3 regions of the Rhizobium sp. TRM96647 genome follow, and region 3 is predicted to be linked to each of the others. Evidence: predicted binding sites of a transcription regulator. Region 3 holds the regulator's gene; each other region holds the start of a gene.

Region 1 (9,768 bases), on a different contig from region 3:
CCAGATGCGCATGGCATAGCGGCGCTCGCCATAGATCTGCACGTCGGCGACGCCGTTCACGTTCTTGAACCGGTCGACGATGTTGCGGTCGACATAGTCCGTCAGGTCGAGCGGGTTCAGCCGGTCGCTGCGGAAGACGACGAACACCACGGGTTGCGCGTCGGCCTCCACCTTCGAGATGACCGGCTCGGTGATCTCGTCCGGCAACTGCCGGCGCACGCGGCTCACCCGGTCGCGCACGTCGCTGGCGGCCACGTCCGGATCGACCTCGAGGCGGAAGCGGACGGTGATCCGGCTCGATTCGGCTCGGCTCGTCGATTCCAGCACGTCGATGCCGGCGATACCGGCGATCGATCCTTCCAGGACCTGCGTCACCTGGCTTTCGATGATGCTCGCCGAGGCGCCGGGATAGGAGGTGACGACGGAAACGACCGGCTCGTCGATGCTCGGATATTCGCGAACCGCCAGGCGCTCATAGGAAACGACGCCGATCAGCAGCATCAGGAGGCTGAGGACGGTGGCGAAGACCGGCCGCCGGATGCAGAGTTCGGAAATGCCCATCTGCGCCCCCTTAGCCCTGGACCTGCGCGGTCTCGTTGCCGACGATCTCGACGCTCGCGCCGTCGCGCAGGCGCGCCTGCCCCGCCGTGACCACGACCGTGCCCGCGGTCAGCCCTTCCACTTCGGCGAACCCGATCTTGCGCCCGCCGACGGTGACGCGGTTTTCCTGCGCCTTGCCGTCGACGACGCTCCACACGAAGCGCTCCTGGCCGCGTGCCACGATGGCGGATTCCGGAACTGTGACGACCTTGCGCTCCTCCAGGCCCCGGACGGTGATGCGCGCGAACAGGCCGGGCCGCAGTGCCAGGTCCGCATTCGGCAGGCGTGCGCGGATGCTGATGGCGCGGCCGTTGACGTCGAGCATCGGATCGATCGCATAGACCGTGCCCGGGAACGTCCGGCCGGGAAGGGCATCGACGGTGACCTCGAGGGTCTGGCCGATCTTCACCTTCTGCAGGTTTGCCTCGGGGATCTTGAAGTCGACCTTCAGGACGTCGATCTTCTCCAGATTGACCAGCGCGGTGCCGATGCCGACATAGCTTCCGGTCGAGACGCTGCGCAGGCCGACGACGCCGTCGAAGGGAGCGACGATGTCGTGCTTGGAAAGCTGCACGCGTTGCGAATTGAGAAGGGCGGTCGCGGTGTTGCGCTCGGCAATGGCCGAATCGAGATCCCGCGTCGTACCCGTGCCGTTTGCCGACATGCGCTGGGCCCGCTCATAGTTGGTGTTGGCGAGGTCGAGGCGAACCCTGACCTCTTCCTCCTCCGCCTTGGCCAGCGCATTGTCGAGACTGACCAGCACCGCACCCGCCTTGACCGGCTGGCCCTCGTCGAAGCGGATCGCCTCGATCCGGCCGGCGACTTCCGGCGCCAGTTGCACCGATTCGTCGGATTGCAGCGTGCCGATGGCGCTGATGTCGGCTGTCGTCGACATTTCCTCGGCGTCGGCGACCTCGACGGGGAAGCTCGAAGGGCCGGAACGCTGCCGCGCCGGCTCGCTTGCCGTCGCGGCAGCGACCTGCGAGAGCGCACCGAGATCGATCCACCGCCACTGGACCGCCGCCGCCCCCGCCGCACCGGCAAAGACAACGGCCAGGATCACCGCCAACACCCGCATGAAATTCCTCGTTTTTTGCTGCATCGCACCAAACAGCATCATTGCGGAACGCCGCGCGGAACAAAAATGAAAAATCTGTAATGTAGGTCACCAGCCCTCACATTATCGTTATCCGCAACGCCCTGCGGATCAGGGCTTCCGACCCACGCACCCGATTTCCGCCACCCTCGCGCCGCAGCCGCCCCTGCTTCGGAGCCGAAGGCGTGAAAACCCGTCGAACCAGTGGCCGCAGCGACGAAAGTTCCGGATATGTTCGCAAGCTGCTATGGTCGCCTCGAATCGCACGCAAGATGGAATCCGGCATGACCGCCCCCGCCTATCTCGAAAAACTCAACGACCGGCAGAGACTGGCGGTGGAGCATGGGGTCGGGCCGGCGGGTTGTGGCCTGGGCGGGCCGCTCCTGATCATCGCCGGCGCCGGCTCGGGCAAGACCAATACGCTGGCTCACCGGGTCGCCCACCTGATCGTCAACGGCGCCGACCCGCGCCGGATCCTGCTGATGACGTTCTCGCGCCGCGCCGCCTCGGAAATGTCGCGGCGCGTCGAGCGCATCTGCCGCACCGTGCTGGGCGCCAACGCCGCGCTGATGACCGATGCGCTCACCTGGGCCGGAACCTTCCACGGCATCGGCGCGCGGCTCCTGCGCATCTATGCCGAACAGATCGGCCTCAACGTCGATTTCACCATCCACGACCGCGAGGATTCCGCCGACCTGATGAACCTCGTCCGCCACGAGCTCGGCTTCTCGAAGACCGAGAGCCGGTTTCCGACCAAGGGTACCTGCCTTTCGATCTATTCGCGCACGGTCAATTCCGAGACGCCACTGAACGAGGTGCTGCGCAACTGGTATCCCTGGGTCGGCGGCTGGGAGGAGCAGTTGAAGGAGCTCTTTGCGGGTTACGTCGAGGCAAAGCAGGCGCAAAACGTCCTCGACTACGACGACCTGCTTCTCTACTGGGCGCAGATGGTCGGCGATCCGGACCTCGCCGACGACATCGGCAACCGCTTCGACCATGTGCTCGTCGACGAATACCAGGACACCAACAAGCTGCAGTCGTCGGTGCTGATGGCGCTGAGGCCCGGCGGCCGCGGGCTGACCGTGGTCGGCGACGACGCGCAGTCGATCTATTCGTTCCGGGCGGCGACGGTGCGCAACATCCTCGATTTTCCCCGGCAGTTCACGCCGCAAGCCGACATCATCACCCTGGACCGCAACTATCGCTCGACCCAGCCGATCCTGGCCGCCGCCAATGCGGTGATCGACCTCGCCCGCGAACGCTTCACCAAGAACCTGTGGACCGAGCGCGAAAGCGCCGAGCGTCCGAGGCTCGTGACGGTGAAGGACGAGAACGACCAGGCGAACTGCATCGTCGACCAGGTGCTGGCCAACCGCGAAGCGGGCATGGCGCTGAAGCAGCAGGCCGTGCTGTTCCGCACCTCCAGCCACAGCGGCCCGCTGGAAGTGGAACTCACCCGGCGCAACATTCCGTTCGTGAAGTTCGGCGGCCTGAAATTCCTCGACGCGGCCCATGTCAAGGACATGCTGGCCGTGCTCCGGTTCGCGCAGAACCCGCTCGACCGGGTCGCCGGCTTCCGGCTGCTGCAGATGCTGCCCGGCATCGGCCCGCAGACCGCAGGCAGGATGCTGGACACGATCGCGGCCGATCCGGAACCGCTGGTCGCCCTGGCGGAAATCCCGCCGCCGCCCAAGACCGGCGAGGCGTGGACAGCCTTCATCGAGCTCATGGTCGGGCTCAGGCGGTCGGGCGGCGACTGGCCGTCGGACCTTGCCCAGGCGCGCACCTGGTACGAGCCGCATCTCGAGCGCGTCCACGAGGACGCGGAGACGCGAAAGGCGGACCTCCTGCAACTGGAGCAGATCGCCTCGGGCTATCCGAGCCGCGAGCGCTTCCTGACCGAACTAACGCTCGATCCGCCCGACGCGACCAGCGACCAGGCGGGCGTGCCGTTGCTGGACGAGGACTACCTGATCCTGTCGACGATCCATTCCGCCAAGGGCCAGGAGTGGCGCGCGGTGTTCATGCTCAACGTCGTCGACGGCTGCATTCCCTCCGATCTCGGCGTCGGCACCACGCACGAGATCGAAGAGGAGCGCCGTCTGCTCTATGTCGGCATGACGCGGGCCAGGGACAACCTGACGCTGGTCACGCCGCAGCGCTTCTTCACCGGCGGCCAGCATGCCCAGGGCGACCGCCATGTCTATGCCGCGCGCACGCGCTTCATCCCGGCCACGTTGCTGCAGTTCTTCGAGACGGCCACCTGGCCGGTTGTCGCCCATGCCGCAGGCGAACGAAGCGCGAGGGCGGTCCGCATCGACGTCGGCGCCCGCATGCGCTCCATGTGGAAGTAGCTGCCGGGCGCCTATCGCGGCACGGCCATCGGCGCGCCGGTGACGGGATCGGGCATGACCAGGGCCGAGAGGCCGAAGGCCGTCTTCAGGTTATCCTCCGTCAGAACCTCCCGCGGCGTCCCGGTCGAAACCAGCCCGGCGGGCCCGAGCAGCACCAGATGATCGGAGAAGCGCGCGGCGAGATTGAGGTCGTGCAGGACCGTGACCACGGTGGCGCCGTGCCGGCGGTTACGCTCCCGCAAAAGGCTCAGCACCTCGATCTGGTGGCTCAGGTCCAGCCATGTCGTCGGCTCGTCGAGGAGCAGGCAGGGTGTGTTCTGGGCGAGCACCAGCGCGATCCAGGCCCGCTGGCGCTGCCCCCCGGAAAGCTCGTCCAGCGGCCGCTCCGTCTGGTCCGTGAGGCCGACGGCCTCGAGCGCCATCGCGCACGCGTCGGCATCGGCCTTGCTCCACGGAGCGAGCAGTCCGCGCCACGGCGTTCGCCCGCGCCTGACCAGATCGGCGACCGTGATCCCTTCCGGCGCGCGCGGGGCCTGCGGCAGGATCGCCAGCCGGCGCGCCAGTGCCCGCGTGTCCGTTGCGAAGACGTCCTCGCCGCCGAGCGTCACGCTGCCCATTTGCGGCCGCACCAGCCGCGCCAGTGCCCGCAGCAGAGTGGACTTGCCGCAGCCGTTCGGCCCGAGGATGGTCGTCATCCGCCCTTCGGAAAAGACGAGCGAGAGGTCGCGGATGACGATGCGCTCGCCGTAGCCCAGCGTCAGCGCCTCGGTTTTGAGTTCGATGCCGGTCAAAGCTCTCCAGCCTCCATTTCACGTGCCAGCAGCCACAGCAGGTAGGGGGCGCCGAAGATGCCCGTCATGACGCCGACGGGGAGTTGCAGCCCGGGGATGAGCGACCGTGCGGCGAGGTCCGCCAGCACCGTGATCGCCGCACCCGCGGCGGCGGCGGCAAGGATGCGCGCCGTCGGGCTCCGCGCGCCGGTCAGCCGGGCGCCGAGCGGCGCCGCCATCAGGGCGACGAAGGGCACCGGCCCGGCCACGGCGACGCCGGCCGCGGCAAACAGCACCCCGGTGGCCGCCAGCCGCCGCCTTGCCCGGTCGACCCGGAGGCCGAGCCCGGCTGCAAGCTCATCGCCCAGTTCCAAGAGCGCCAGGTTCCTGACCTGCAGCGCCAGCGCAAGCGACAGCAGCGCGCCGAGCCCGAGGACCTGCGCGGCATGGCCCCAGTTGCGGGCGGCGAGAGAACCGGTCAACCAGCGCTGCGCCTCGGCCGCCTGCTCCGGCGGCAGTCGCGTCATCAGGAAGCTGCCGGCGGCGGAGGCAAAGAAGGCGACACCGATGCCGACCAGGATGAGTGTGAGCGTCGCCAGCGATCCGTCGCGGCGCATCGAGAGCGCCGCGACGATCACCGCCGCGGCAAGGCCGCCCGCCGCCGAAAGGAGCGGCATCGGCACCGTGAGGCCCGCGGTGACGCCGACGAGCACCGCCAGCCCGGCGCTGGAGGTGAACCCCATCACGTCGGGCGCGGCCAGCGGGTTGCGCAGGAGGATCTGGAAGATGGCGCCGGAGATGCCGAGCACGGCGCCGAGCCCGAGCGCAGTCAGCGTGCTCGGGCCGCGCAGCACGCGCATCGTCAGCGCGCCCGGTCCCGTTCCGCCCCACAGCCCTGCCCAGAGATCGGCGGGCGTCAGCATCACCTGCCCGACCATGAGTGAGAGGAGGACGGCGGACACGAGCACCGTGCCGAGAACGAGCCTTCCCCCCCTCATGCCGAAGCTCCCGGCCGCAGGCGGCGCGCGATCAGGACGAACACCGGCGCGCCGATCAGGGCGGTCATGATGCCGACGCGGATCTCCGCCGGCGCCAGCACGAGCCGTCCGGCCGTGTCCGCGAGAAGCAGCAGCGTCGCACCGAGCAGGGCGGACAGCAGCAATTCCACCCGCAGCACATGGCCGCCGATGCGGCGCGCGATCGGCGGCACGATCAGGCCGACGAACACGATCGGCCCCGCCACCGCCACCGCCGCCCCCGTCATCAGCGTCACGGCGACAAGCGAGCCGAACTGGACCCGGCCGAGACGCGTCCCCAGCCCGCGGGCAAGCGCTGCCCCGAGCGAGAGCGCCTCCAGCCGCGGGGCGATGGCCATCGCGAGCGCCGTCCCGAGGACCACCGCCAGGCCCATGGCCGCCAGCGGCCGGGCGCCGGCCTGCGACAGCGAACCGACGACCCAGAACCGCAGGATCTCGAGCGTCTCGCCACGGACGAGCACGATCGCCGAGACCAGCGACAGCAGCAGCGCGTTGATGGCCGTGCCCGAAAGCGTCAGGCGCACGGGGCCGGCGTCTCCCCGCAGGCCGCCGCCGAGCGCGAAGACGGCCATGGCGGCGAGTGCTGCGCCCGGAAAGGCCAGCGCCGCCATCAGCCCCGCATCCGAACGGCCGAAGAGCAGCGCCCCGAACACGATCGCGAAGGCGGCCCCGGAATTCACGCCGAGCAGCCCCGGATCGGCGAGCGGATTGCGCGTCAGCGCCTGCATCACCGTGCCGGCCATGCCGAGGCCTGCCCCGGCGATGATCCCGGCCAGGAGCCGCGGCAGCCGGATCGATCCGACGGCGACATGGACCGGATCGGACGGATCGAAGGCGGTCAGCGCCTGCCAGATCTCGGTGAACGTGGCAGGGCGCACGCCGACGCCAAGCGTCAGGGCTCCTGCCGCTACGAGCAGCAGAACGACGCCGGCGATCGCTCTCACGGCGCGAGCCCCGCCGCGGCGGCCGACGTCACCACGGTCGCCGGATCTGCGTCGAGCGCCAGCGCGATGTCGGCTTCGAGCTGTTCCAGCGCGAACGGCAGCGACAGTACGCTGCCGAATGACAAGGCACCGGCCACGAGCGCCCCGGCCAGCACCTCGCGCCCCTCCTTGTGCGCCTGCAGCGTGCGCCGCATCGGCAGCGCGACGATATCGGAAACGACGTCCGAGGACGAAATCCAGACCAGCAGGTCCGCATCGAGCGGCGACAGGTCCTCGGGCGAGAGCGGCGTATAGAAGACGTTCGGGTCCGCGAGCTCGATGAGCGAAGGCGGCGGACGGAAGCCGAGTTCGGCAAGGAAGCTCGCGCGCGTGTCGAAGCCGGTGAACGCCCCGGTCTCGCCGCCGTAGTTGTAGGCGCAGACGGCGGTCTGCCCGTCCCATCCGGGATGGCGCGCCCGCGCGTCGGCAAACCTCCTCCGGGACGCGGCAACCGCCTCCTCCGCGCGCGCGCTCCGGCCCACGGCGCGACCGAGCATTCGTGTCAGCTCGTCCCACGCCATGCCATAGGCCGGCAGGCCGACCGGCTGCATCAGCACCGGCGCGATCTGCGACAGCACCGTATACTCCGCCTCCGAGATGCCCGAACCGATGCCGACGATCAGGTCGGGCGCGAGGGCCGCGACGACCTCCATCGAGACCTCGCCGGAGATCATCGTGGGCTGTGCATCCCCCAGTAGCGGCTGCGCCCACGGCCAGACACCGTGGGGAAAACTGCCGAACCACTGCCGGATCGCGACCGGGCGCACGCCCAGGGCCAGCAACGGGTCCTGCGTCGTATAGCCGAGCGAAACGACCCTCTCTGCCGGTTTCGGCAGCGTGGTCTCGCCGAAGGCGTGAACGAAATGCAGGTCCTCGGCGGCGGCAAGGGCCCGTGCGCCGCCGGTTCCCGAAAGGAACGCGCCCGCGGCCATGCCGGTCAGGAACCGGCGACGCGGGAGACCCGTCAGACCACCGGACCGGCCCTGTTCGCTGTCGGCTGCATCTTCCATCTCGTTTCCTTCGTCGCGGCGGCCCGCTTCTGCCGGTCCGCCGAATGCATCTGCCGGCCCCGAGGGCCGGCAGGATCGATATCCGGTAGAGCAGGCGCGCAGGCCTGCCCCGGTCAAGGCTTCCCTTACCACGTATAGCGCAGCGTCGCCGTCACCGTGCGGCGATCGCCATACCAGGCGCTGTTGCTCCAGGTGTCGACATGGGTGACGTATTCCTTGTCGAACAGGTTGGTCGCGTTGACCTGGAGCGACGCGTTCTCCGTCACCTTGTAGTTGAGCGCCGCATCGAAGACCGTGCGCGACGCCAGTTCGGTCGTGTTGGCGATGTCGCCATAGGTCTTGCCGACGAAACGCGCGCCGAGGCCGAGGGTCACGTCGCCGATCGTGCCGTTGCCCGGGATCGTGTAGTCGGCCCAGATCGAGGCGAGATGGTTGGGCACGCGCTCCGGCTGATTGCCAACCAGTGCCGGGTTGAGGTCCTTCTCGATCTTCGGATCCCAGTAGGAATAGGCGAGCGTCAGGTTGGTTCTGTCCGTCACCGCGACCTTGCCCTCCAGTTCGACGCCGCGGACGTTGACCTGGCCGATCTGGATCTGCTCGGTGTAGGTCGCATTCCACTGCGCGACGTTGTTCTGGGTGAGATCGAAGAAGGCCAGCGTGAACAGAGCGTCGACGGCCGTCGGCGCATACTTCACGCCAACCTCGTACTGTTCGCCTTCCTGCGGCTGCGGCGGGCTGGTGAAGGAGGTGCGATTGGCGCCGACGGGCTCGAAGGATTCAGAGTAGTTGGCATAAAGCGAGATTTCGCTCGTCGCCTTGTAGGTAAGGCCGACGCGCTTGGTGAAGGCTTCGTCCGTGGCGCTGTAGGAGCCGGCGCTCGACCCGGTGGACGAGTCCACGTGGTCATAGCGACCACCGAGCGTCAGGATCCAGCGGTCGTCGAAGGTCAGTTCCTCCTGAAGATAGACCGACTTCGTGGTCATCCCGAAGTCGGAATTGGAGACCGACGCCCAGGTAATGCATTCGACGCCGCAGAAACTGGGATTGTAGATGTCGATGCCATCGGCAGTGCCGTCATAGCGCGTCTCGTCCGTTGTCGTTCGCGTATATTCCAGACCGAGCAGCGTGCGGCTGTCGAACAGGCCGAAGCTGGCATCATATTGCAGCTGGTTGTCGATCGCGAAACTTTCGAGTTCGCCGTAAACGGCAAAGGCGGTACGCCGCGCGGACGGATCGGCCGATGCGCCGTAGACCGTTTCGTAGTCCAGGTCGAGATTGGTATGGCGGGCCACCTGGCGGAACTGCAGGCCGTTGCCGAAGTCATGTTCGAACGAGTAGCCGATATTCCGCTCGATCGTGTCCATGTTGTTGAAATCGGGCTCGCCCAGGAAGGTCTTCGTGTCCAGGCCCGACCCCAGCGGGATCGAGGTTCCGGGGCTTCCGTCGCGCTTGTTGTAGTCGGTCAGGATCGTGAACGTGGTGGCATCCGTCGGATTCCAGGTCAGCGCGGGCGCGATGTAGAGGCGGTCGTCGTCGGTGAAGTCGGCGCCGTTGTTGCCGTCCTGCCATTTCGCGGTCAGGCGATAGCTCCAGTCGCCGTTCTCGTCGAGCACGCCGCCGAAGTCGGTGCCGGTCTCGACATGGTCGTCGCCGAGCGTCGTATAGACTTCGCCGAACGTGCCGGCCTGCGGCCGCTTGGTGATCGCGTTGACGATGCCGCCGGGGCCGTTCAGGCCGAACAGGGACGAGGTGGATCCCTTCAGCACCTCGATCCGCTGCATGCCGTAAGGCTCCAGTCGGCTGGTGGTGAAGTTCTGGGTGCGGATCGGCAGGCCGTCGCGATACTTGCTGCCGCCGCTGTAGAAGCCGCGGATCAGGTAGAAGTCGTAGCGGTCGTCGGAGCCGTAGATATCGGTGG
Region 2 (9,768 bases), on a different contig from region 3:
CGCGGGCGGCACCCCCTTTCGGCCGGACCTGTCGCAATTGCGCTTCGTCGCGCGCGCCGTCACCCCGCCCGGGCCGCCGCGCCGCTACGACACCCGCTTTTTCGCCCTATTTACCGACGATGTCGGGATCGACCCCCGGGCGGCCCGGGACAGCCACGAGCTTTCCGACCTGCAATGGATTGACATCTTCCAGACATTGAAAGTCGATATGCCCGCGATCACGGTCTTCATCCTCGAGGAACTGAAGATTGCCCTCCGGAACGATCCGTCGCTGCCGTTCGGCGGTCAGGCGGCCTTCTTCCTGCACCGTCGTGGAAAACTTGTCAGGGACACACTCTAGAGCGATGGATTCTCGCATGCCAGATCCCAAGTCCGGGAGTGCTTCCACGCCCGACAGCATTCACTGGCGCTCGCTGATCGCCGCCATGGCCTCGATCGCCGCCGTTGGCATCGCAATCGGCCTCGGCCTGCCGCTGCTCAGCATCATCATGGAGAAGCGCGGCATCCCGACGACGCTGATCGGGCTGAACTCCGCCATGGCCGGCGTCGCCTCCATGCTCTGCGCCCCGTTCACGGCGCGGCTGGCGCACCGGTTCAGCACCTCCACCGTCATGGTGGCCGCCATCGTCCTTGCCGCCGGCAGTTCGCTCGGCTTCTACTACATCCAGAATTTCTGGCTCTGGTTTCCCCTGCGCATCGTCTTTCACGGTGCGACCACGATGGTCTTCATCCTCTCGGAATTCTGGATCAACGCCGCCGCCCCGCCGCGACGACGAGGGCTCGTGCTCGGCATCTATGCCACTGTTCTGGCGCTCGGCTTTGCCAACGGTCCCCTGCTCTTCTCGCTGCTCGGCAGCGATGGTCCGCTTCCCTTCGCGGTCGGCGCCCTCGTCATCCTGCTTGCGGCCGTGCCGATCCTGATCGCCCGCAAGGAGAGTCCGGACATCTACGAGAAGCCGGAAATGCATTTCATGCGCTATATCCTGCTGGTGCCGACGGCGACGGCCGCCGTCTTCGTCTTCGGCGCGGTGCAGGTCGGCGGCCTGTCGCTGTTTCCGGTCTATGCCACCCGCGCCGGCTTCAGCGAATCGCAGGCGGCGCTGCTGCTGACCGTGATGGGCGTGGGCAATTTCCTGTTCCAGATCCCGCTCGGGCTGTTGTCCGACCATATGAAGGACCGGCGGCGGCTTTTGTCCATCATGGCGCTGGTGGGCATGGTCGGCGCGGCCTCGCTGCCGCTCCTGTCGCAGAACTGGCTGCTGATGGCGGTGGTGCTGCTCTTCTGGGGCGGCTGCGTCTCCGGGCTCTACACGGTCGGGCTCAGCCATCTCGGATCCCGACTGACCGGCGCCGACCTCGCGGCCGCCAATGCCGCCTTCATCTTCTGCTATGCGGTGGGGACCGTCGCGGGGCCGCAGGTGGTGGGCGTCGCCATCGACGTCGCCGGCGACGACGGCTTTGCTTGGTCGATCGCCTTCTTCTTCGGCCTTTATGTCGCGCTTTCCCTCGCCCGCATGGTGTTTCGGCCAAAACGGGCTTGACTTTTCAGGCGGGATTCGTAGTTTCGCGCCACATTTGAAGCTCCAATGCCGTGGAACCGGACTGGTCGTCCACGGCTTCGTTTTTGTAAAGGCAGGACGACCATGGCCAAGGCTACCACCATCAAGATCAAGCTGCTGTCGACGGCCGACACCGGCTTCTTCTACGTCACGACGAAGAACAGCCGCACGATGACGGAAAAGATGACCAAGACGAAGTACGACCCGGTCGCGCGCAAGCACGTCGAGTTCAAGGAAACGAAGATCAAGTAATCCTTGTCGCTTCGGAACTTTCCGTAAGGCGCTTCGCTCCGGCGGCGCGCCTTTTTCTTTGCGCGCGGTTCCTCCGTCAGGACGGCGACGGCCCCCGACGGACGGATCCCGCCGACGCCCGCCCCTGAAATGCGAAACGCCGCCTCCTTGCGGAGGCGGCGCTGATCGGGGGCCGGCTGGGGAAGACAACGGCACGAGGATTCCGTTTATGTCGTCACCAGCCGGCCAACCCCACGACCCAGGAGATGCGGCGGACCTAGCATCATGGGGTAACTCGCGGCGGACTTTTCGCCCGCCTTTCCATAAAGATCGCGCGGAATTGGAAAAAAATCAATGAATTCTTGCGCGCTGCTGCAACAGTGTCAGCCGCGATGGTTAAATCGTTTCCCCGCACCGAGAGGATTCAGGCGAGGAAAACGCTCTTTACAGCAACAGTTCCGCGTGCCCCACTCAACAACCCGCGGATGTATGACTTCCGGCAGAGATGACCTGACGTAAGGTAAGCCCCAATTACCTCGCCACCAGAAGGTCTTGAATACATTATCAAACCCGAACAATAATATAAATTGCCAAAAGTAGCCTATCCGACACTGATTTTACGGCAGACCGGAGCGGCCGAACCGGCAAGACTTGCGCATTGCCAGGCGCCTCGAAAATTGACGCTGTGTCATTTTCCACCCAAGTGAAGCGCAGAAAATCTGTGGATAAGTGAATTAGACAGGGAGACTGTGTCGATGTCGCCACGATTCGGTAGGCCGGGCTGAAACGACCGGGTGCGTTTCAGGCCGCGGCGGCGACGACGCGGTTGCGGCCGGCGCGCTTGGCCTCGTAGAGAGCGTTGTCCGCCCGCTTCAGCAGCGTGTCGGGCGCGTCTCCCTGCGGCAGCAACGAGGCGATGCCGATCGAGGCGGTGACCTTGAGCGGCGCCGCTCCCGCCGAAAGGCGGAAAGGCTCCTCCTCGATCGTGACGCGCAGACGCTCGGCCACGGCGGCCGCGGTCTCCGCCGACGTATCGGGCATCAGCAGAACGAATTCCTCGCCGCCATAGCGGCAGGCGAGATCGGCGCCGCGCACGGCGGTGCGCAGCCGGTTGGCGAATTCGCGCAGGACCGCGTCGCCGACGTCGTGGCCATAGGTATCGTTGATCAGCTTGAAGCGGTCGATGTCGGTCATGCAGATCGACATCTGCCGGCCCCGGGCCACCGAGCGGTCGATCAGCAGCTTCAGGTGGCTGTCGAGATAGCGCCGGTTGTGCAGCCCGGTCAGTCCGTCGGTGACGGCGAGTTCGATCGTCTGCTTCACGCTGGCGCGCAGGCGGTCGTTGTAGCGCTTGCGCCGGATCTGCGTCAGGCTGCGCGCCAGAAGCTCGTTGGCATCGACCGGTCGCATCAGATAGTCGGTCACGCCGAGATCGAGGGCGCGCACGATCATGTCGTCGTCGCCCTGCTCGGCGATCAGGAGGATCGGAAGGAACCGCGTCCGCTCCAGCGAGCGGAGCTGCGAGCACAGGCGAAGCGGATCGGAGTCGCTGAAATTGGCGTTGACGATGACGAGTTCGAACGGATGCTCGGCGGCATCGAACAGCGCCGCCTGCGGGTCCGACATGCAGGTGACGTCGGCGATCGGCTTCAGCGCGCGGACGATGCGTTCCTGCGAACTGGCTCGGCCGTCGACGAGCAGGACAGCCCCCGGCTCGTCGCCGATCGCGGCACCCAGCCCCGTCTCCACGCCGATCGCTTCTGCCGTGGCCGCCCGCACGCGCAATTCGTCGGTCAGCGTCTTCAGCCGGACGAGGCTCTTGACGCGCGACATCAGTTGCAGGTCGTTGACGGGCTTGGTGAGGAAATCGTCGGCGCCGGCCTTCAGCCCCCGCACCCGGTCGGAGGGCTGGTCCAGCGCCGTCACCATGACGACCGGGATATGCGCCGTGCGCGGGTTTTCCTTCAGCCGCTCGCAAACCTCGAAGCCGTCGATCCCCGGCATCATGACGTCGAGCAGGATGAGGTCCACCTGCGTCCGCTCGCAGATCGCCAGCGCATCGTAGCCGTTGTCCGCCGTCAGGACGTCGAAGTACTCCGCCAGAAGCCGGGCTTCCAGGAGCTTCACGTTTGCGGGGATATCGTCAACGACGAGGATGCGCGCGGTCATCTGTCGGAATCCAGCCTCATGCGTCACCCAGGTAGGTCTTGATGGTCTCGATGAATTTCGGAACCGATATCGGCTTGGACACGTAGGCTTCGCAGCCGCCCTGGCGGATGCGCTCCTCGTCGCCCTTCATGGCAAAGGCGGTGACGGCGATGACGGGGATGACGTGCAGTTCGTCGTCCTCCTTCAGCCATTTCGTCACCTCCAGCCCGGAGACCTCCGGAAGCTGGATGTCCATCAGGATCAGGTCGGGGCGATAGCGGCGCGCGAGATCCAGCGCCTCCATGCCGTTGCGGGTCTGGATGGTGCTGTAGCCCGAGGCCTCGATGAGGTCACGGAAGAGCTTCATGTTGAGCTCGTTGTCCTCGACTATCATCACCTGCTTCGGCATCACGTGTCCCTGCCCCTCGCTCCAGCCTTGCAACACCTCTGGAGATATATAAGTTGCCGTAATACCGACTTCACCCAGCGCGAACCTCGCGACAGTAGCGGCATTTGGTTGACTAAAAGGTAACTTTTCCGGGAAATTGCCATGCAAAGCCAAAAAGATACATCGGTCCAGGACGCCGAAACGACGGCGATCGCCGTGCTTGCCTGGCTCGCCGGCGAACCGGAACTGCTGTCCCGTTTTCTGTCGCTCACCGGCATGGATCCGGCCGGCCTGCGTGCCTCCGCCGGCGACCGTGGCTTCCTTTCCGGCCTGCTCGATTTCCTCATGGGCCACGAGCCGACGCTGATGGCCTTCTGCGAGGCGACCGGGACGACGCCCGAAAGGGTGGTGCGGGCGCATGCGCTGCTGACCGGTCCGGGTGCTGCGGGCGAATGGTCATGACCACCCGGCCGGACATGCCGCCCGGCACGGTCCCGCTCGACCATGTCCGGCTCGCCGACCGGCCGCTCCTGGTCTGCGACGTCGACGAGGTCGTGCTGGAATATCTCTCGCCGCTCGATGCCTTCCTGCGCTCGCGCGGCCACGAACTGCTGCCGCGCTCGTTCCGCCTGCACGGCAACATCATCGACAGCCGCACCGGCGAGGCCGCGCTGGACGCGGCCATCAAGGCCCTGCAAGAGGATTTCTTCGCCACCCAGGACGAATGGCAGAAGCCCGCCGAACGCGCGGTTGAAACGCTTGCAGCGCTCGGAAAGGACGCCGACATCGTGTTCCTGACGGCGATGCCGCCGCGCCATGCCGAGGTGCGCCGCCGGCTGCTCCACCGTTTCGGGCTGGATTTTCCGATGGTCGCCACGGAGACGGCAAAGGGCCCGGTGGTCCGGGCGCTGCATGGCGGGCGCCCGCTGCCGCTCGCCTTCGTCGACGACATCCCCTCCAACCACCATTCGGTGCGCGAGCACGCGCCGGATGCCCTTCTCTTGCGGCTGATGGCCAATCAGGTGTTTCTCGCCATGGCGCCGGATCCCGGCGAACACGTCATCGCCGCGCGCGACTGGCGCGATGCCGAACAGCGGATCCGCGCCCACTTCGAAAACCCTCTCGGCCGATGACGCACCCGTCCGGCACCGGCGGGCCGGTGCGGCGACAGTGCGGCATGTGACGCGGCTATCCATGCGTTCCTCGCTGGACGGGCTTGAGACTCGCAAGTTTAGAGGCTAATCTGCGAATGTTCAATATTTGTTCCAGAGATGCAGCCAGACGAGACGCGCCATCCGGGTTTCTGCCGCGACTGCCTGACGGGGCAATCCGCGGGCATTCGCCGCTGCAGGCAATGCGGCAGCCCGCGCCTTCTCTACCATGACGAGCTCTACCGGCTGACGCTCGCCCATATTGATTGCGACGCCTTCTACGCCTCGGTGGAGAAGCGCGACAATCCGGAACTCGCCGACAAGCCGGTGATCATCGGCGGCGGCAAGCGCGGCGTCGTCTCCACCGCCTGCTACATCGCCCGCATTCACGGGGTGCGCTCGGCGATGCCGATGTTCAAGGCGCTGGAGGCCTGTCCGCAGGCCGTCGTGATCAAGCCGGACATGGAGAAATACGTGGCCGTCGGCCGCCAGATACGCACCATGATGCACGACCTGACGCCGCTGGTGCAGCCGCTGTCGATCGACGAGGCCTTTCTGGAGCTGAAGGGCACCGAACGGCTGCATCACGACCCGCCGGCGCGCGTGCTCGCCCGTTTCGCCCGCCGCGTCGAACACGAGATCGGGATCACGATCTCGGTCGGGCTCTCCTACTGCAAGTTCCTCGCCAAGGTCGCCTCCGACCTGCAGAAGCCGCGCGGGTTCTCCGTCATCGGACAGGCCGAGGCGCTGGAGTTCCTCAGGACGAAGCCGGTACGGCTGATCTGGGGCGTCGGCAAGGCCTTTGCCGAGACGCTGGAGCGCGACGGGATCCGCGACATCGGCCAGTTGCAGACCATGGAGGAGACCGACCTGATGCGCCGCTACGGCGTCATGGGCCGGCGGCTCTACCATCTCTCCCGCGGCCAGGACGACCGCGAGGTGCATGCGAACGACGCCGCCAAGAGCGTTTCCGCGGAAACGACCTTCTTCGACGACATCTCCGCCTATGGCGACCTCGTCACCCATCTGCGTCGGCTCAGCGAGCAGGTGGCTGCGCGGCTGCGCAAGGCCGGCGTCGCCGGCCAGACCGTGGTGCTGAAGCTCAAGACCGCGGACTTCAAGGGCCGGACCCGCAACCGCAAGCTCGAGGATCCGACCATGCTGGCCGACCGGATCTTCCGGATCGGCCTGGAGCTTCTGAAGAAGGAGGCGGACGGCACGAAGTTCCGCCTGATCGGCATCGGAGTCAGCGACCTGTGCGACCCGCAGCGCGCCGATCCGCCGGACCTCGTCGATCCGCAGGCCGGCCGTCGGGCGGCCGCGGAGGCCGCCATCAACACGCTGCGCGACAAGTTCGGCAAGAAGAGCGTGGAGACGGGCTACACCTTCGGCAAGGACCGCCGATAGCGAGCCCTGCCGGGCATAAAAGGATTCCTTAAAATCCAGGGCCTATCCTCGGCGCCTTCCCATGTATTGCGTCAGGGACGGGAAACATGCTTTTGCGCCTCGCAGCCGGGTTCGGCCTCATCGCCCTCCTTTCCTCGACGGCACTTGCCGGAACGATCGAGGGGCCGTTGCAGATCATCGTCTCGCGCGATCGGCAGACGCTGAAGGTCTATGACGGCGAAACCGTCGTCGCGAGTTCGAACGTGTCCAGCGGCAAGGAGGGGCATGCGACCCCCACCGGCATCTTCTCGATCCTGGAGAAGAAGCGCATGCACCATTCCAACATCTACGACGACGCCCCGATGCCGTTCATGCAGCGGCTGACATGGTCCGGGATCGCCCTGCACGCATCCGGCCACGTGCCGGCCTATCCGGCCTCGCACGGCTGCGTGCGCATGCCGGACGACTTCGCCAGGATGCTCTATCGCCTGACCCGGCGCGGCGGCCATGTCCTCGTCAACAGCGCCGATGTCGCCCCGCACCGGGTGGAGCACCCTGCCCTCTTCCAGCCCGAAGGCGCCGAGCCGGAAGGGCAACTGCTCTCCGACGCCCCCCTGCGCCCGACGATCCTGGGTCCGACGATCCCGAGCCTGGCGATCCCAGTCCCGACCCTGCCGGATCCGACCGGCGACAGCGTCGAGGTGGCGATGCGCGTCGCCGCACCGCCGGCGCAGGCAAAGCCGATGCACCGGCCGGCCGGAGACCCGGTCCGCATCCTGATCACGCGGGCAACACCGCGCGATACGATGAAGGACCTGCAGGCCCTGCTCGGCGAACTCGGCCATGACGCCGGCCCGGCCGATGGCGTGGCGGGCCAGCAGACCGCTTTCGCCATCAAGGCCTTCCAGACCGCGGAAGGGATGACCGCCGACGGGACGGCGAGCCCTGCCCTGATCGACGCCGTCTTCCGCAAGGCCGGCCGCGACCTGCCGGCAAACGGGCGGCTGTCGGTGCGCAAGGACTTCGTCACCCTGCTGGAGGCGCCGGTGACGATCCGCGAGGAGAGCGCAGAACTCGGCACGCATTTCCTGCTCGCCCGCACATCCGCCGGCGGCAACGACCTCGACTGGTTCGGGGTGACGATGGACAACGCGCTTTCGACCCCGGCGCGCAAGCGCCTCGGCATCGCCGAGCCCGGATCGTTCTCGGCACGCGCGCCAGATCCGATCCTGGAAGCGCTGGGGCGGATCGGCATTGCCGCGGAGGTGCGCGGCGAGATCGAGGGCCTTGTCGGCGACGGCGCCTCGCTGACGATCACCGACACCGGCACAGAAGGCGAGACGGGCAAGGGCACCGACTTCATCACGCTGACGCGCCCGGGCCCCGCCGGATCGGGATACGCATCCTCCAGCGCCCGCTGGAAGAAGGAATCCTCGATCGTCGTGATCGAGTGAGGCGGGCGGGCACGGCAGCGCTCCGGCCGCCATCTCAGGCCTTGGGGTGGTTCGGCGCGAATTCCGCGACCAGTTCGTGGCTTTCGCCCGGATAGGTCAGCCGCACATGCGTCACATAGGCGCCGCCGCTCCAGGTCCGGCGCTCGATGACGAGGCAGGCCGCGCCGTCGGCGATGTGCAGCAGGTCGGCTACGCGCCGGTCGGCCGCCACGGCGCGGATACGATGCTCGGCAGCGCTCCACGGCACCTGGCTCAGCAGCCATTGCCCCGGCGGCGCCTGCTCGAATTCTTCCGCCGCCGCCTCCGGCACCGCCGAAAGGCTGATCGTGCGCTCCTCCAGGCAGAAGGGGCGCGCACCGGCATGGTGGACCACGACGAGATCGACGACCCGGGCGCCGGCGGGCAGGTCCAGCAGCTTGCGGTCCGCCGCCCGCACCGTCCGCTCCGAACGGGAAAGCCGCTGATAGCGATACGGCAGGCCCAGCGAACGCACTTCCGCCTCGATGTCGTGGATCTCCAGGATCGCCGACTGCGCATGCGGGCGGGTGACGAAACTTCCCGACTTGCGCCGGCGCTCGATCAGGCCGCGCTTGACCAGTTCCGTCAGCGCCTTGTTGACGGTCATGCGCGAGCAGCCGTATTGCGCGGTCAGTTCATGCTCGAAGGGGATGCGATACCCCGGCGGCCATTCGCCGGACATGATCCGGCCCTCGACGTCCTCCAGGATACGCCGGTGCAGCGACGGCTCCTTCGGCGTCAGCGCAGGATCGGTGGTGTTGTCCATGCCCCTGTTCCATCCGCATTCTTCGGGCGCGCCATGCTCGGTGTGAGATGTCCGGCGACCGCAACGGCGGACGACGCCGTCGCCGGCCATCGTATCCGCGCGAGGCCACCGAACGAAGCATCACGATTCTGGGCCGGCCTGCAACCACGGCGGTGCAAAACGGCGCGCCGTCGAGGCGTCTTGCGGTGCCGGGGGGCATCAGATAGAGGTGAACCCTTCTTTTTCAGGCATGAGGTCATCGGCATGGGAGCCGGCAAGTCAGCAGACAAATAGGCCGCAACGACATTCTTGTCGTTGCGGCGTTCTGTGAAGCCAGTCTCATCCGATTGCTGACGAGCAGACGCCGCCGGTTTCTCCAATCGAGCGGATGATTCGTCATGACTATCACGCGCCCCAGGTGGGCCTATACCTTGCCGGCAGCGCTGCTGCTGATGGCACCCTTCGACATCCTCGCCTCTCTGGCGATGGATATCTATCTCCCCGTCGTTCCAGCGATGCCCGGCATCCTCGACACGACGCCATCCGTGATCCAGCTCACGCTCAGCCTCTACATGGTGGTGCTGGGCCTGGGTCAGGTGATCTTCGGGCCGATCTCGGACCGCATCGGCCGGCGGCCGGTCCTGCTTGCCGGCGCGGCGATCTTCATCGTCGCCTCCCTCGGCGCGGC
Region 3 (9,768 bases):
ACGTTCGCCGGGGATCGGGCCGATCTCCGGCAACATGGCGAACCCGTCCATCGCGGAAAACGCCGCACTGGCCGGCGCCTGCTCCGCCAGCGCCGTCATGGCCGAACCCGCCTCGCCCGCGCTTGCCCGCTCGGCAAAGGTCGGGATCGCCGGCAGGCTGTCCGCCATCGGTGCCGCCGAGGCGACCATCACGCCGGTCGCAATCTGGCCGCCCGGATCGACCGCGGGAACGCGCGATCCCTTCGGCACGTAGGAAGCCATCAGATAGGGCATGTCGTGGCCGTCGAGCCGGGCCTTGCCGACATACTGGACACGAACCTTGGCGGTTCCCTTGCCCTTGACGTCCAGCATCTCCGCCGTCTTGGAGGACACGTCGATGATCCGGCCATGCGAATAGGGCCCGCGGTCGTTTACCCGCACGATGACGGAGGTGCCGTTCTCGAGATTGGTGACGCGGGCATAGCTCGGCAGCGGGAAGGTCGGATGGGCGGCGGAGAGATGGTACTTGTCGTAGATTTCGCCATTGGCCGTCTTGCGGCCGTGGAAGGCAGAGCCATACCAGGAGGCGAGCCCGACCTTGTCGTAGTCAGGATCCTCCTGCGGCTTGTACCACTTGCCGCGCACCTTGTAGGGCTTGCCGACCTGATAGCGTCCGCCCCCCTTGGGGACCGCCTGCCCTTCCTGGACGACGCGCGGGCTGGCCTTCACGCCGTATTCGGACTCGGCGAAATATTCCTTGCTCCGACCCGCCTTCTTCGCCGTCTCGCTCGTTGTGTTGCAGCTCGCCAGGCCGGCGCAGACGACCGGAATGGCGACGAGCCGGAAAGCAGTGCGCGCGCCCGCCGAGAAGAAACCGAAATTCATATGTCCCACGCCGCTCGTGTCCCTGACGCCACCGTTCGCGATCGTCTGTCCTGCGATCGCCCCCTCGATAGCGCTCCGTTCAAAACATAATATTAATCATGACCTCAAAATGGCGAAAATGCGGTTCTCCCCGCGCGGAAACGGCGCAACAGAAGAACTAAACTTCCGCATGGTTAATGAAGGGATAATTCAGGGGCGCCCTGCCACCTCTCCTTCCTTCTACTTCATGGCCGGCCGAACCATGCCGGCAAGGTCTTTACGATCCACTTCGAAGTCCCGCGGATAGACGCACCGCTGCCACCCGATATCTGGTTTTCCGGCAACGATCCGAGGATTGTTGATGGCGGAAGGGCAAGCTGCCTATGCCGTTGAATCGCCTCATTGAAGGCCGAACCCATGGGCCGACGGATTCGTCATTGTGGAACCTCGGCAACGGACAGGTGTTCCTGAAGGCCAACCGAGCGACCACGAGAAGGAGGGCGCGTCGATGAGCGCGCCCGAAACAGGAGAAAGCATATGAAAAAGACCTTTGCCATTGCAGTGATGACCACGGCAGTCGCGGCGTCCGGCCTGACGGCCGCCCGTGCCGCCGACATGGTGCCCGCACCGGAAGCGCCTGTGGTCGCCCGCTCGGAGGCGCGCGACGGCGTCCGCATCGGCTATCTCGACTGCCGGATCGGCGGCGGCGCCGGCTATGTGCTCGGCTCCGCCAAGGAAGTCGATTGCGCCTTCGTCACCACGATGGGCAGCGAACCGGTCGATCACTACCAGGGCCAGATCCGCAAGCTCGGCGTCGACCTCGGCTTCACCACGCAGGGCCGCCTCGTCTGGGCGGTGCTCGCGCCGACCGCCGGCTACCACCAGGGCTCGCTCGGCGGCGTCTACCAGGGCGCCACGGCGGAAGCGACCGTCGGCGCCGGCGTCGGCGCCAACATCCTCGTCGGCGGCACCTCCGGCTCCATCCACCTGCAGACCGTCAGCCTGACCGGCCAGATCGGCCTCAACATCGCAGCGACCGGCACGTCGATGACGCTGAACTCGGTCAACTGACACCCATGTTCCCGGGCGCCCTGCCATCCCGGCGGGGCGTCTACCTCCGCCTCGCGCCTCGCTATTCAGCCATCAGGGAAGCCCGGACGTTTGCGCCACAGACGTTCCGAGATGAAGACTGAAGAGCAAGCGGGAGACAAGGAATGAATTTTGCGGCAGATGGCGGAAGAGGTGGGATTCGAACCCACGGTACGGTTTCCCGCACGCCGGTTTTCAAGACCGGTTCCTTAAACCACTCGGACACTCTTCCAACAAGCTGCGCAACCATATCCTGCTGCATCAGCCGTCTTGTGCACCCGCGCCGGGGCACGGCGCTTTATAGCCGTTCATGGCAGGCCGTCAACGTGTTCAGTCGCATCCGGCACAGGTCAACCCGTGCCCTTGGCAGCCCACATTCATTGCCGACCTTCACGGAATTTTAGCCACTTGCGGAACACAAATGGAACAGATAGTGTTTGTTCCGTATTTGTTTCACGATTCTGGGTGACGAGCCATGCTGACCCGCAAGCAACAGGAACTGCTTCTGTTCATCCACGAGCGGATGAAGGAAACGGGGATACCGCCGTCATTCGACGAGATGAAGGATGCGCTCGACCTGGCGTCGAAATCCGGCATCCATCGGCTCATCACCGCGCTCGAGGAGCGCGGCTTCATCCGCAGGCTGCCCAATCGCGCCCGCGCGCTCGAGGTCATCAAGCTGCCGGAGGCCTATTCGCCGAGCCTCAAGGCGCGGCGCGGCTTCTCGCCATCGGTGATCGAGGGCAGCCTCGGCAAGGAAAAGCCTGCGCCGGAACGGCCGCAGGCTCCGGCGTCCGAGAGCTCGGTCGCCGTGCCGGTGATGGGCCGGATCGCTGCCGGCGTGCCGATTTCCGCCATCCAGAACAACACCCACGATATCTCCGTGCCGGCGGAAATGCTGGGCGGCGGCGAGCACTATGCGCTGGAGGTCAGGGGTGATTCGATGATCGAGGCGGGCATTCTCGACGGCGACACGGTGATCATCCGCAATGCCGGGACGGCCAACCCCGGCGACATTGTCGTGGCCCTCGTCGACGACGAGGAGGCAACGCTGAAGCGCTTCCGCCGCAAGGGCGCCTCGATCGCGCTGGAGGCTGCCAACCCGGCCTACGAGACCCGGATTTTCGGCCCCGACCGCGTCAAGATCCAGGGCAAGCTGGTCGGGCTCATTCGTCGCTATCATTGAGCTTCGGCATCGTCTTCCGGATCCTGGAAGCGGTCATCCCGGAAACTGTCTGTGCGCCAGTCGTAGAGGCGATGCCGGTTCCAGGGGCGATGAAGCTGGACGACCGCCTGCGTTGTGATGATGCCGTGCCCTGTCGCGACGGTATCGTTTGCCGGTGCCATCTCCAGGGCGCCGGTGAGGCGAAGGCTGTGTGCACTGATCAACCGGGCTCCGCTGGCGCAGCCGCCCTCGCGGCGATGGCGGGGGGCGACGACGATATCGGCACTGTCGCACGCGGCTCCCAGATGGGCCGGATCCTCCAGCCAGACCACCCGCCAGTCCGCAGCGGTGACGCCGACGCACCACGCCTGCCGGCGGCAGGCGAATCGCTTCTGCCGGGCGGCCAGGGTGAAGTCCGCGGCGAGTGCTTCCTTCGCGGCGCCGGTGTTGACATGATACGTCCCGGTTCCCTGCGAGACGGAAGATAAGACCGGACGGGGCAGCGCTGCATGCGACGGGGCCGCTTGTCCGTCACCCGCACGCCCGGCCGTGCCCCTTCGCCGTTCGGTCGTTGACCGCGCCGGGCTTCCCCGATCGCTCTCCCCGCCGCCCAGCATCAACGGCGCCATATGGTCCTCGAAGCGCAGGGCATAGCGCCACTGGTCGTAGATAAAACCGGGCGGCCGCCTGCGATTGGTGGCGGCCGTGCGACCGTCGACGAGCGCCACCAGCGCGCCGTCTTCGGAGACCAGCAACTGCGGTGCGGGCCGTGCCGGCGCAAGGGCCGCCACGGCGACGCCGGCGGCAAGGGGCAGGACGGCGAGCGCGGCGAGCCGCGTCCTGAACAGGCAGGCGAGCCCTCCGCCCGCAGCCAGAAGCGCGAAGGCAAGCGGCGAAAGGCGGCCGGTGACGATCTCGCCGCCCCATCCCGAGACCCAGTTCGCCATGACGATCATGGCTTCGATGCCTTTGCACATGATCGTCAGCGCAAGCCCTTCGAGCCCCAGCGGCATCAGCAGCATGGCGATCACCCCCATCGGCATGACGACAAAGGAGATGACCGGCATGGCCAGGAGATTGCCGGCAAGGCCGTAGGCCGGGATCCGGTGGAAATGGCCGAGGGAATAGACCAGCGTTGCCAGCCCGCCGATGACCGACGACAGGAGGAGCCCGGCCGTAAAGCCGGACGCGTGCTGCATCAGCCGCAGTCCGCCGGCGGACGGCCCCGTGCGGGAGACACCGCGGTCCCGCCATGCCGCATAGCCGGCCACCAGCCCGAGCGTCGCCGCATAGGACATCTGGAAGCCCGGTCCGGTAACGGCAGAGGGCGTGACAGCCAGCAGGACGATCGCCGACAGGGCGATGTTGCGCAGGCTGATGGCGGTGCGGTCGACCAGTACGGCCACAAGCATGACGACGATCATCAGCCAGGAGCGGACCGCCGACACGGCGCCGCCGGAAATCAGGATGTAGAGGGTCACGGTCACCAGCCCGCCGGCGGCTGCGAATTTCTTGATCGGGTATCGTTCCGCCGCCCCCGGCAGCAGCGACAGGGCCAGCCGCGCACCGACGAGAAACGTGCCGGCGGCCAGCACCATGTTCAGGCCGGAGATCGCCAGCACATGCGCGAGCCCTGCCCGGCGCAGCGCCTCGACCGTATCCGGGCTGATCCCCCGCTGCTCGGCCGTGACGAGGGCGGCCGCGATGGCACCCGCGTCGCCGCCGATCTGGTCGCGGATCCGTGCCGTCAGCGCGCCGCGCCACGCCGCGACGGTCTCGCGCGCATGCGCAAGCCAGGAGACGTCACTGGCCGCCTCACTCAGCACGACCGCGGCAGGTTTGCCATAGAAGTAGCCGATCGCGCCGGTGCCGGCGAAGTAGGCGTCAAAGGCGAAGTCGTTCAATCCCGGCAGGGCTGCGCCCGAGGGCGGGCTGAGGCGGGCGCGGCCCGAAATCCCGCCTCCGACCGCGATCGGCGCATGCGGGCTGCGCGCCACGAGGTTGACCACGTCCGGCGGCCGGCGCAGGGCTGGTTCGCGGGTGGCAAGGACGGCGACGCGGTAGCGCATCCGCCCGCGCTCGTCGGCCTCGCCGTAAAGTACCCTTCCGGTGATCGTCGTCGTCACCGGCTGGTCGAAGATCGCTGTCGACAACCGCGCCGTCTCGACGGCCGCGAGCGTCATCCCGGCGACGAACAGGAAGGCCGTGCGCGCCGCCACGGCAAGGAGACCGCTGCGATGCCGGGTCCAAAAGGCAAGGATCGCGCTCGCGGCGAGCAGGGCCGCGAGCAACAGCGGCGGCAGGTCGCGGGGAAGCGCGTACCATGCCCAGACCCCTGCCCCGAGCACGACGGGCACGAACAGGAACGGCGTCCCGTGGTCGCGCTCGCTCTGCCAGGCCGTCGCGAAAGACGCGCTTGCGAGCGTGAGGTTCCGGGACAGCCGCAGGGCCAGCGTTCGCCGGAAAACACCCCTTGGAAGCGTCGGAAAAGCCCTGGCAAACGTGGTCGCAGCCGGTGACGCCACGGAGGCTGTCTCCGGCACTGCGACACGGTGCTCGACCTCGCTGGCAGTCCCCCTTCCCATATGAACGATCCCGGCGGCAGACACCCCGATATTGCAACTTACGATTTTGCAAGGCAATCCCGATTCCGTGCCCGCATGACCGTCGTTTCCGGAAAGAATGCGCCCTCCATAATTATTCCGCCTCACCCATAAGTTGCTTGCAACTGGCGCGGAAGAGTAGATATTGCGATCCGGAATGTCGGATTTTGCATTGCACAACCATGCCTTTCGTCTTGCTTGGCAGGGCGTCGCAAATGGGTTAGCAAAGCGGCACCGCCGAGTTCGGGCACGCCCAGTGCCCTCATAAATCAATGGAGGTCCTCATGACGGGAAAGAGCGCGGACGTCACGATCAGTGACAAGACGGTGGAGTTGCCACTGCGAACGGGGACCATCGGGCCTTCGGTCATGGATATCGGCACGCTCTACAAGCAGACCGGCGCTTTCACCTACGACCCCGGCTTCACGTCCACGGCCTCCTGCGAATCCAAGATCACCTATATCGACGGTGACGAAGGCGTGTTGCTGCACCGCGGCTACCCCATCGAGCAACTGGCCGAGCACGGCGATTTTCTCGAGGTCTGCTACCTGCTGCTCTACGGCGAACTGCCCACCAAGGCGCAGAAGGACGACTTCGACTACCGCGTCACCCATCACACGATGGTGCACGAGCAGATGTCGCGCTTCTTCACCGGCTTCCGCCGCGATGCGCATCCGATGGCTGTAATGTGCGGTTGCGTCGGCGCGCTGTCGGCCTTCTATCACGACAGCACCGACATCACCGATCCGCACCAGCGCATGGTTGCATCGCTGCGCATGATCGCCAAGATGCCGACGATCGCCGCCATGGCCTACAAGTACCATATCGGCCAGCCCTTCGTTTATCCGAAGAACGATCTCGACTACGCCTCGAACTTCCTGCGCATGTGCTTCGCCGTGCCTTGCGAGGAATACGTCGTCAATCCGGTCCTGGCGCGCGCCATGGACCGCATCTTCATCCTGCACGCCGATCACGAGCAGAACGCGTCCACCTCGACGGTCCGCCTCGCCGGTTCGTCGGGCGCCAACCCGTTCGCCTGCATCGCCGCGGGCATCGCTTGCCTGTGGGGCCCCGCCCATGGCGGCGCCAACGAGGCAGCGCTCAACATGCTGGCCGAGATCGGTTCGGTCGAACGCATCCCGGAATACGTCGCCCGCGCCAAGGACAAGAACGATCCGTTCCGCCTGATGGGCTTCGGCCACCGCGTCTACAAGAACTACGATCCGCGCGCGCGCATCATGCAGAAGACGACGCACGAGGTTCTGGGCGAGCTCGGCATCAAGGACGACCCAATGCTCGAAGTCGCGATGGAACTGGAGCGCATCGCGCTGACGGACGAATACTTCATCGAGAAGAAGCTCTACCCCAACATCGACTTCTATTCCGGCATCACGCTGAAGGCGCTCGGCTTCCCGACCACGATGTTCACCGTGCTGTTCGCCCTGGCCCGCACCGTCGGCTGGATTGCCCAGTGGAACGAGATGATCGAGGATCCCGAACAGCGCATCGGTCGTCCGCGCCAGCTCTATGTCGGCGAGCCGAAGCGGGACTACATCCCGGTTTCCAAGCGCTGAGACGGAAGCGACGGATACAGGAAGAAAGCCCGGTCAGAACAGGCCGGGCTTTTTCTCTTTCAGAAGGGCGAGGATCACATCGGCCGCCCTGTCGCCGGGGGCGCGCACCTCCTGCATGCGGTCGTGGACGAGATCGAAGCCCTCGACCATCGCCTGGCGCTGCAGAGTGGAATGGGAGAGCTGAACGGCCCAGCGGGCGAGGCAACCGGGGCGAACGGCCTCGTTCAGATACTCCGGGATCACGGCATAGTCGGCGATCAGGTTGGGCAGCGCCCCCGTCCAGGTCTTGATCTTTTTCGCCATCAGCCGCGCGATCCAGTCGACCTTGTAGCAGGAGACGACCGGCACCCGCGCCAGCGCCAGTTCGAGCAGGACGGTTCCGGACGCAGCGATGGCCACGTCCGCGTCCCGAAAGGCCGGCCACTTTTCAGACGCAGAAACTGTCACTGCGGGCTTTTCCGGCCAGTCGACCAGAAGGTCGCGAACCAGTGCCTCCTGCCGGGGAACGGTCGGCAGGCGGAACTCGAACGGTACGGGCCCGGCGGAGAGTTCGGCCATCACATCCTTGAAGGCCGGCAGCAACCGCGTGATTTCGCCGGCGCGCGAGCCGGGAAGAAGCAGGCAGACGCGCCGTTCGCCGCTTCCGAGCGGCGGCACCTTCTTCTGCAGTTGCGCCGCCCGCACCGCCCTCACCTCGGGATCGCCGGCGAGCCTGTGGCCGACATAGGTGGTCGGCGGCCCATTCAGGCGCTGCATCACGGCTGGCTCGAACGGCAGTACGGCAAGCACGTGGTCGACATAGGCGCGCATGCGCGGCGCGCGCTCCTCCTTCCACGCCCAGACGCTGGGGCAGACATAGTTGACTACCGGCAAATCCGGCAACTGCCTGCGGACCCGCCGGGCGACACGGTGAGTGAAATCGGGACTGTCGATGATGACGAGCAGGTCGGGCTTTTCGGCAACGATCGCCGCCGCCGTCTCGCGGATCCGCCGGAGCAGCTTCGGCAGCTTCGCCAGCACCTGCGAGAAACCCATGATCGACAGTTCGGAATAGTCGAAGAGGGATCTCAGGCCCTGCGCCTGCAGCGCCTCGCCGCCGACGCCGCAAAGGGTTATCTCACCTGGCCATTGCCGGCGCAGCGCTGCGATGAGATCGCCGCCGAGAAGATCGCCGGAAACCTCGCCGGCGATGATGCCGAGCTTGAGCGGGCGGGTCACGGGTGCGCTCCGCCGTCGCGCGGCAGGATGCCGGTGACGAAAAGGCCGGCGCGGTCGGCTTCCGCGATCAATGTCGTCCGGTCGAGCACCAGCGAACGGCCCGCCTCGCAGGCGATGCCCGCAAGCCCCGCTTCCGCCGCCCGCCGCACCGTGTCGACGCCAATCGACGGCAGGTCGGCGCGCCGGTCCTGCTCGGGCTTGCACAGCTTGACCAGCACGCCCTTGCGGCGGCGCGAGATGCGGCCTTCCTGTCTCAGGCTCGCCACCCGCTCCAGCATCAGATCGGTTCCCTCTGCCCCCTCAAGGGCAACCACCCGTCCACCGACGGCAACCGCCCCCTGCCCGACATCGAGCGCGCCGAGCGCCAGTGCAGCGGCGGAAGCGGCAGCGATATCGCGCATGGCCTCCTCGTCCGGCCGGATCGCGCCGACCGGCCCTTCGGTGGCCAGAAGTTCCGGTGCGATCTCGTCCGCGCCGACGACGCGCACGCCGTTCGCCTCGATCAGCCGGATCACCATCTTCAGCACCGTGTCGTCGCCGCCGTTCAAAAGCGTGCGCACGATGCCGGGCACCTGCATCAGCGTGCGGATGGTCGGCCGGATGTCGCGCCATTCCGGCCGGCGGCGGACCCAGCCGGAAAGAACCGCGCGATCGATGCCTTCGGTGGAGAAGATGCGGCTGATGCCGGCATAGTCGCCGACGCCGACGCCGGCATGGTCGAATTCAGACCAGTCCTGATCGGCCTCGTTGCTAAGCGCAAGAATGAAGGGATTTTCGCCGTGCAGCCTGGCGGCGCGCGCGACGTGGATCGGCAATTGCCCGCCGCCGGCGATGATGGCCAGCCGCTTTGCGCCCTCCGGCCGGCGCTCTGCCATGCCGGTCAGGCCTTGCCGCGGTTCGGCGAGGAGAGCGCGCGATCGCTGTCCGCTGCGATGAAATCGAGGATATGCATGACGGGAACGCAGTCCGCATAGTCCTCGCGAATGGCGGCCGCATTGTTGCGGATCGATGCCTCGCCCTCGAAGATTTCCTTGAACGCCCGGCGGACCCGATGGATCGTCGCCTTGTCCATGCCGGAGCGCGACATGCCGACGACGTTGATGCCGCCGAGGATGCCCGGATTGCCGTTCAGCATCCCATAGGGGATGACGTCGTAGGCCACGGCCGAAAGTCCGCCGACGAAGGCATGGCGTCCGACGCGCGCGAACTGGTGCACCGCCGAGCCGCCGCCGAGAATGGCGCGATCCTCGACCGTCACGTGGCCGGCCAGCATGAC

Evidence for each region. The regulator LexA, encoded in region 3, represses DNA repair genes until DNA is damaged. The targets are predictions, from matches to a motif close to TGTTCNNNNTGTGTTCNG.
Region 1: a site for LexA is predicted at 1,918-1,935, ahead of OCK02_RS07695 (ATP-dependent helicase). Genes of this name have one in related genera too.
Region 2: a site for LexA is predicted at 5,577-5,594, ahead of OCK02_RS18850 (DNA polymerase IV). Genes of this name have one in related genera too.

Annotation. Positions count from the first base shown of each region.
Region 1 is NZ_JAOXHF010000003.1:403,807-413,574, forward strand. It holds gene OCK02_RS07685 (efflux RND transporter permease subunit) at 1-561, opposite strand, end outside; gene OCK02_RS07690 (efflux RND transporter periplasmic adaptor subunit) at 572-1,678, opposite strand; gene OCK02_RS07695 (ATP-dependent helicase) at 1,981-4,050, shown strand; gene OCK02_RS07700 (ABC transporter ATP-binding protein) at 4,062-4,841, opposite strand; gene OCK02_RS07705 (FecCD family ABC transporter permease) at 4,838-5,818, opposite strand; gene OCK02_RS07710 (FecCD family ABC transporter permease) at 5,815-6,801, opposite strand; gene OCK02_RS07715 (ABC transporter substrate-binding protein) at 6,798-7,850, opposite strand; gene OCK02_RS07720 (TonB-dependent siderophore receptor) at 7,976-9,768, opposite strand, start outside.
Region 2 is NZ_JAOXHF010000011.1:114,762-124,529, reverse strand. It holds gene OCK02_RS18885 (NUDIX hydrolase) at 1-340, shown strand, start outside; gene OCK02_RS18880 (MFS transporter) at 357-1,541, shown strand; gene rpmG (50S ribosomal protein L33) at 1,644-1,811, shown strand; gene OCK02_RS18870 (PleD family two-component system response regulator) at 2,592-3,959, opposite strand; gene OCK02_RS18865 (response regulator) at 3,976-4,347, opposite strand; gene OCK02_RS18860 (DUF3572 domain-containing protein) at 4,489-4,788, shown strand; gene OCK02_RS18855 (hypothetical protein) at 4,785-5,459, shown strand; gene OCK02_RS18850 (DNA polymerase IV) at 5,598-6,884, shown strand; gene OCK02_RS18845 (L,D-transpeptidase family protein) at 6,971-8,317, shown strand; gene hutC (histidine utilization repressor) at 8,352-9,101, opposite strand; gene floR (chloramphenicol/florfenicol efflux MFS transporter FloR) at 9,479-9,768, shown strand, end outside.
Region 3 is NZ_JAOXHF010000007.1:294,920-304,687, reverse strand. It holds gene OCK02_RS15610 (septal ring lytic transglycosylase RlpA family protein) at 1-864, opposite strand, end outside; gene OCK02_RS15605 (DUF992 domain-containing protein) at 1,381-1,914, shown strand; tRNA gene OCK02_RS15600 (tRNA-Ser) at 2,075-2,164, opposite strand; gene lexA (transcriptional repressor LexA) at 2,408-3,118, shown strand; gene OCK02_RS15590 (ComEC/Rec2 family competence protein) at 3,112-5,682, opposite strand; gene gltA (citrate synthase) at 5,985-7,274, shown strand; gene lpxB (lipid-A-disaccharide synthase) at 7,308-8,492, opposite strand; gene OCK02_RS15575 (LpxI family protein) at 8,489-9,367, opposite strand; gene lpxA (acyl-ACP--UDP-N-acetylglucosamine O-acyltransferase) at 9,373-9,768, opposite strand, start outside.